DNA from 3 places in the Microbacterium sp. UCD-TDU genome. Region 3 is predicted to be linked to each of the others. Evidence: predicted binding sites of a transcription regulator. Region 3 holds the regulator's gene; each other region holds the start of a gene.
What was found. Region 3 encodes LexA, which represses DNA repair genes until DNA is damaged. Its sites were predicted from a motif close to TCGAACANNTGTTCGA; they were not measured.

Region 1 (2,268 bases), on a different contig from region 3:
ATCGCCGGTCTTCTTCTGGGACTGGTCATCGTCGGGATCGTGCTGGGCATCGCGCGGCTGTTCGGCAAGACGCCCAACTTCCACGAGGGCGAGGAATCCCCCGCCGACGTGCACGTCTGAATCCAGCGACGCGACGGCGCCGACCGACCGACCGGAGCACACCCTCACGCCCTCACACCCTCACGCCGCGATGTCGTAGCGCGCCCTGCCGCCGAGTCTCGGTCTGCGCTCGGGGTCGACGTTCGGCGGCGGGATGAGCCACACTTGCGCGGCGAACCCGCACCCCTCGATCCTGATCTCCCACTCGTTATCGTGGATGCGGTGGTGACAGCTGTCGCACAGCAGCACGCCGTTGTCGAGATCGGTCGATCCGCCATCACGTTGCCACCAGCGCAGATGATGCGCCCTGGTCAGTTGCGGGGGCAGCCCGCACATGACACAGCCGCCGTCACGCTCCACGAGCGCGAGCCTCTGCGCACGGGTGAACAACCGCTTCTCGCGCCCCCAGTCGAGGATCTCGCCTTCACCGCCGAGCACGACGGGGATGATGCCGCCGCCCGCCGCCATCCGACGACATGCCGCGATGCTGACCGGCTCGTCGAGGCCGTCGACCGTCGCGAACCCGGCGCCGGCCGTCAGGTCGCCGAGCCCCACACGGACGACGACGGTCGCCCCGGACACCGGCAGCCCGCCGTTGTCGCAGCCGCTCGCATGCGCGCAGATCTCGGCGAGCGCGTCGGCCTGGATCATCGCGACCGTGCGACGGTCGGCATCGGGCGCCTCGGGGTCGAGCGCGTGCGCCCGCGCCTGGAACGTCGCCGTCACGTAGGCCTGGATCGCCGCCTTCACGGGAGCCCCGGAGGCGATGTCGGTCTGCAGGGTGAGGTGCAGCGACCCGTCGCGTTCGAACATCGCCAGCGAGCGCCGCGACCGGGCCTCTTCTTCGCGCGGCGCCACACCGTCGGGGTCGAGCCAGGCTTCGGCATGCGCGACGAGCTTGCGCACATCATCGAGTGACAGCCCCTCAGCACGCTCGACGAGCAGACGCTCGGCCTCGACGAGGCGGTCGACGCCGACCTTGAGTCGCGCCCGATCGAGCAGGTCACGATCAGCGCCGCGGATGCCGCACCGAGCACGCCGGCACCGATCGCCCGCTGCACCTCGGGATACCGCGGCGGAAGCGGCTCGCCGATCAGGTTCGCCCGAGGCGCCGTCGCCTCCCCCACCTTCACGAGCCGCACCGCGTCGCCCGTCGATCCGCCGGTCGTTGCGGCGATCATGGTCGCCGGGCTGCGGAAGCCCTGCTGCTTCGCGAGACCCTCAGCTCCCAGTTCGGGACGCGATTCCCGAGCGATGCTCGCCGCGATCTCGGCGTGGACGCCGTCGAGTCGACGCTGCACCAGCCCCAACGCCTGGTGGGCCTCGAGCAGCTCCGCTCGGGTCAGATCGCTCGCGTTCGTCGCATCGCCCCACGCGTCTTCGAGGCACTTCACTGCCTCGAGGACGGGGTTTAGATGCGGGTTCGCCATGCCCCCAGTTTAGAACATATATTCGAATAGTCGGAAGGGTTGTGGATAACTCGGGCATCGCGGATGCCGTAATCTCATCGCCATGCCCACGTCCCCGCCCTCGCCGAAGCCACACAGCGCGAAGCGCGACGCCGACCGCTGGTTCCGTGAACAGGGGCTTCCGACGTTCGTGCCGCTGCGGCGCTGGTTCACCGACCTTCCGCGACGCGTCGCGCCGCTGATCGCCTGGGTCGCGGTGGCGGCCTACCTCTTCCAGGACGGGATCGAGGTCGTGTTCGACTTCGCCCTCGACGACTCGTCTGAGGAGGCCGCCTTCGTCGTGGTCATCGCCCTCGTGCTCTTCACGCTCTCGGCAGGGCTCGCCTGGGCCGCCTACTTCCTGGTGCGCGCGGTGCTGCGTCGCCTCCCGATGGGCATCGGCACGGCGGTCGCGCTCCTCCTGATCGCCGCGTGCCTCGCCTTCACGATCAGCTACGGCTACAGCGTCCAGCCGGATGCGACCGTCGGTCCGGTCCTGAGGACGATCCTCGTCCTCGCCCTCTGCATCCTGGTCACCGGCATGGGCGGTGGCGCGATGGTCTCCTGGGCCTCGCGCCTCGCGGTGCGCAACGCCTCAGCGATCGGGCACATGGCCTCGATCGCTCTCCCTGTCATCCTGATGCTCGTCGTGTTCTCCTTCTTCTCGGCCGAGGTGTGGCAGATGGCCTCCGCCCTGTCCTGGGGATCGATCGCCCTGCTC
Region 2 (2,268 bases), on a different contig from region 3:
GCACGGTGCGACGATCGGCGTCCGGCGCGTCCGGTGCGGCCGCGTTCTTTCGCGCGGCGAATGCGGCGGTCACGTAGCCGCGGATGGCCGTCACGACAGGAGCGGCGGTCTCGGCGTCGAGGACGGCGTTCAGATGCACCATCCCGTCGCGCTCATGAATGGTCAAAGCTCGGCGGGAACGCTGCTCCTCCAGGCGCGGCTCCACCCCATCCGGGTCCAGCCACGCCTCCGCCCTCACGACCAGCTTGCGCACGTCATCGAGAGCGAGCCCGACCGCCTTCTCCACCAGCAGAGACTCCGCCTCGGCGACCCGCACCAGACCCACCGAGACGCGACACCGATCCAGCAGGGCGATGATCGCGGCAGCCACCTGAGCACTCAGCGCGCCGGACCCGAGCGCCTCACGCACTCTCGGATACTTCGCCGGCAGAGGCGCCCCGAGGAAATCCTCGCGCGGCGCGACCGCTTCTCCGACCTTCACCAGCCGGGTCGCATCGCCGCGCGAGACGCCGACGGTCGCCGCGATCAACGTCGCCGGGTTCCGGTAGCCCTGCTGCTTGGCGAGACCCTCCGCACCCAACTCGGGACGAGACTCGCGTGAGATGCACGCCGCGACCTCGATGTGCACCGCATCCAGCCGCCGCTGCAGCACCCCGATGGATGCGCTCACGGCGATCAGCTGCTCTCGCGACAGCTCACCGGATCCATCGGCGTCGGCCCACGCCGCATCGAGGCGGGACATCGCCTCGTGCAACTCGACCAGCTTCGGCATGATTCCACTTTACCGAATCACCTCTCGACATTCGAACTTATCTTCGAACGAATGCCAGCATTCTGCCGCTGACTCCGACCGGACACCATGCTCACATGGTTCACTAGGTCTGACCGCAACAGCCGACAGGAAGAGGGAGACATGGGCACGTGGGGACCGGGAAACTTCGACGACGACACGGTCGCCGACGCGCTGAGCGAGATCACCGACGAGCTCATCGCGAAGATCTCCGAGGTGTTCGCCGATGAGGACGACGACACCGAGCTGCAGCCGGACGAATGGGGCGGAGCCATGGTTCCCGCGTGGCTGGAGATCCTCACCGACATCGGGTCCGCGGGGCGAGTGGGTGCCACGTTCCCGTCGAGCAGCACGCTCGAGGGCTGGCGAGACCGGTACATCCGGGTCTGGGACGACTACATCGACGAGCTCGAACCGGACGAGGACTACCGCACCGACCGACGCCAGGTCATCGTCTCGACGTTCGAGCGCGCCATAGCCCTCGCACACGAGCGCGAGGCGTAGCCGACCTCACCACACCCCGTCGGCGCGCACGTCACGGTCGACCCAGCAGTCGGCGAGCGCCGCACGCACCTCGGGACCACGTGCGAGCGCCAGGTCGAGCGCCGCATGGTTCTGCTCCAACTGCGCGAGCCGGGAGGCACCGAACAGCACGTTCGCGGTCGCGGGGTTCGACAGGCAGAAGGCGATGCCCAGTGCCGCCGGGGTGACCCCGAATCCGGCGGCCACCCGCGCGACCTCGGGGTAGATCGCGGCGATCTGCTCACGGATCCCTCCGACATCCGCGCCGATCTTCCGCTCGGGCTGCCGCCCGGTGGCGAGGATCCCGCCCTCGAAGACGTCGGACGCCTGCAGGGTGAGCACGCCCGCATCGAACAACGCCCCGTACGCCTCCCCCTCGGCCATCGACCGGCGCGCGATGCCGTATTTCAACTGCGCGAACACCGGTGCGACGACCCCTTGCGTCTCCGCCTCGTCGAGAGCCTGCGTGGTGTGGGCGATCTGCCAGTTGTTGATGCCCCAGCTGTCGACGAGGCCTTCCGAGATCAGCGCGTTCACCTCGGCGACGAGGCGCGGCATGTCGGGCACCTTCCCGTAGTCGCCGACCACCACCGTGTCGAAGCGTTCGAGGCCGGCCCGCCCGAGCGACTCGACGAGCTGTTGACGAAATCCCTGGTTCGGCCAGTCCCAGAGCCACAGCTTGCCGCACAGGGTTATCCCGTCGCGATCGACGCCACTCGCCCGCAGCGCCTCGCCGAACAGGATGTCGGTCCTCGAGTTCTCGGCATGCGGACCCATGTTGTAGTACGCGATGTCGAAGAATCCGGCATCGAGCTCCGTGGCTCTCCGGATCAGCGCGACCGCCTCATCCTTCGACATCCGGTCCCAGGTGTTCCACGACCCCAATGCCAGCGGAGGCACAGGCACCCCTCCGCGCTGCAGTGCCGTGCGGGGATATGTCGATTCGGGCATGAAGG
Region 3 (2,268 bases):
CACGCTCACGCCGCCGTCGGCATCGATCACGACGACCTCGTCGCGGCCGTTCGTGCGGACGGCGACGATGCGGCCGTCGTCGAGCGGCTGGTACCAGCGGTTGCCGAGCACCCAGAGCCCGTAGCCGGTGTCGGCATCGACAGGAGCGCCAGCAGGCGCGAACGGTCGCGCCGGCCCGGTGGGAGTCACCCCGTCGAGTGTGATGCGCTGCAGAGCCCAGCGACCGTCGGGATCGTCGGCGAAGATCAGTTCCGCGTCGCTGAGCCACTCGGGCTGCAGAGCCGCCCGCGAGGGGATCGTGTGCGGCGTGCCGCCGGCGACCTCTGCGACCTGCACGTGCGCGTCCTCCCACGGCATCCGTCCCCGCTCCCAGCCGACCCATGCCGCGCGGGTCCCGTCGGGAGAGAGGGCAGGGTGGGCGAAGAAGCCGTCTCCCTCCGCGATCACCCTGATCGCGGACGGGTCTTCGGCGGCGGATCCATCGAGCGGGATCTCGATGATCGAGCGGAGGTGCGGCGTGGTCGAGAGGTCTTCGCGCACGGCCAGCAGGCGGCCGTTCTGCACGCGCAGGCCTCCGTGCGAGGGACCGGGGGCGGTGAGGGCGACGGGGTCGGCTCCGACGCTCAGACGGTGCACCCGCTGGTCTCCTGCGTCGACGAAGAACAGCGTGCCGTGCTCATCCGCCGTCCAGGCGCCTCCGCCGTACTCGTGCACGCGAGACCGCGCGCTCCAGGGGGTGGGGAGGATCTCGGAGCCGGAGGAGCTCCGCACCGTAACGCGTCCCTTCTCGGCAGGTACCGACTCACCCCACCAGATCTCCGCACCGACGAAGCGGGCTCCGTCGATGCGCGGAGAGGAGGCCGCGACGGAGGCCGCGGAGAAGGGGGAGGTCCAGGAACCGTAGGGGGACGACGACATGATTCGAGCCTAGGCGTCGAAGGTGGACGCCCGTGCGTCAGGACGGGAGCATCGCGGTCTTGACCCGTCGCCCGAAGACACGAAGCCCCTCCCGGCACCCGGGAGGGGCTTCATCGTGCCGTCTCGTCTCAGACGGCGCGCAGTACTGCCACGATCTTGCCGAGGATCACGGACTCATCACCGAGGATGGGCTCGAACGCGGAGTTGCGGGGGAGCAGCCAGGTGTGGCCGTCGCGGCGACGCAGCACCTTGACGGTGGCCTCGCCGTCGAGCATCGCCGCCACGATCTCGCCGTTCTCGGCGCTGTTCTGGGAGCGGACGACGACCCAGTCGCCGTCGCAGATGGCGGCATCGATCATCGACTCGCCGGAGACCTTGAGCATGAAGAGGTCGCCCTTGCCCACCAGCTGGCGGGGGAGGGGGAAGATCTCCTCGACCTGCTGGTCGGCGGTGATCGGCACGCCGGCTGCGATGCGCCCGACGAGGGGGACGAGCGCGGCGTCTCCGACCGGGGTCGCCACGTCGGCGGGGCTCTCGGTGCTGGTGCCAGGCAGATCGATGAGCACTTCCATGGCTCTCGTCTTCCCGGGGTCGCGGCGCAGATAGCCGCTGAGCTCGAGCTGCCCCAGCTGGTGGGTGACGCTGGAGAGGGACTTGAGGCCGACGGCGTCGCCGATCTCGCGCATGCTCGGCGGGTAGCCGTGGTGCGCGATCGAGTTCTGGATGACCTCGAGGATCGCCATCTGCTTCGGGCTGAGGCTCTTCCGGCGGCGCGTGCGCGGTGCCTCCGACTCGGGGGCAGAGTTCTCGCTCATGGTGCTCCTTCAGTGCGTGATCCGACGTCCCTCTTCGAATGTCGGAGGCCCGTGGTGGGGTGTCCTTATCGAAACCGTATCCGAGAATCGGGCCGATCTGGAAGATCTGTTCGAGCGTGTCGGCCTAATCGTCGGTGGGGTTTCGAAGAATACTTGACAGATGTTCGAACTCGAAGATATCTTCGGTACGTAGCTTCGCATTCACGGCTCCCGGCCGAGGCGGGAATGCGAACGCTACGCCAACTTCCCCGGTGGCCTCACGGTTCCGGGACAGGCTAAGGAGCACCACATGAGCAGCATCAGCTTCAGCACCGCAGCAGTCATTCCGGCGTCGACCCGTCCTTCGACGCGACTCCGGCTGACGACGCGTGGCCGCGCCGTGCTGCTGGCCTTCGCCTCTGTTCCGCTCGCGGTCGGCATCGCGTTCGCCGCGCTCAGCGGTGGCAGTGCGATCGCCTCGGGTGCAGACACTGCAGCCGTCAGCGTCGAGACCGTCACGGTCATGCCGGGCGACACGCTCTGGTCGATCGCGACC

Region 1: the regulator LexA is predicted to act here: its motif matches at 1,540-1,555, upstream of D514_RS39390 (HNH endonuclease signature motif containing protein).
Region 2: the regulator LexA is predicted to act here: its motif matches at 804-819, upstream of D514_RS23790 (HNH endonuclease signature motif containing protein).

What each region holds. Positions count from the first base shown of each region.
Region 1 is NZ_KB454446.1:1,226,000-1,228,267, forward strand. Features, by position in the region: gene D514_RS28760 (DUF808 domain-containing protein) at 1-120, shown strand, start outside; gene D514_RS39390 (HNH endonuclease signature motif containing protein) at 181-1,257, opposite strand; gene D514_RS28775 (hypothetical protein) at 1,612-2,268, shown strand, end outside.
Region 2 is NZ_KB454446.1:219,273-221,540, forward strand. Features, by position in the region: gene D514_RS23790 (HNH endonuclease signature motif containing protein) at 1-772, opposite strand, end outside; gene D514_RS23795 (DUF4259 domain-containing protein) at 914-1,294, shown strand; gene D514_RS23800 (aldo/keto reductase) at 1,301-2,263, opposite strand.
Region 3 is NZ_AOSO01000005.1:548,652-550,919, forward strand. Features, by position in the region: gene D514_RS22595 (prolyl oligopeptidase family serine peptidase) at 1-918, opposite strand, end outside; gene lexA (transcriptional repressor LexA) at 1,047-1,733, opposite strand; gene D514_RS22605 (LysM peptidoglycan-binding domain-containing protein) at 2,023-2,268, shown strand, end outside.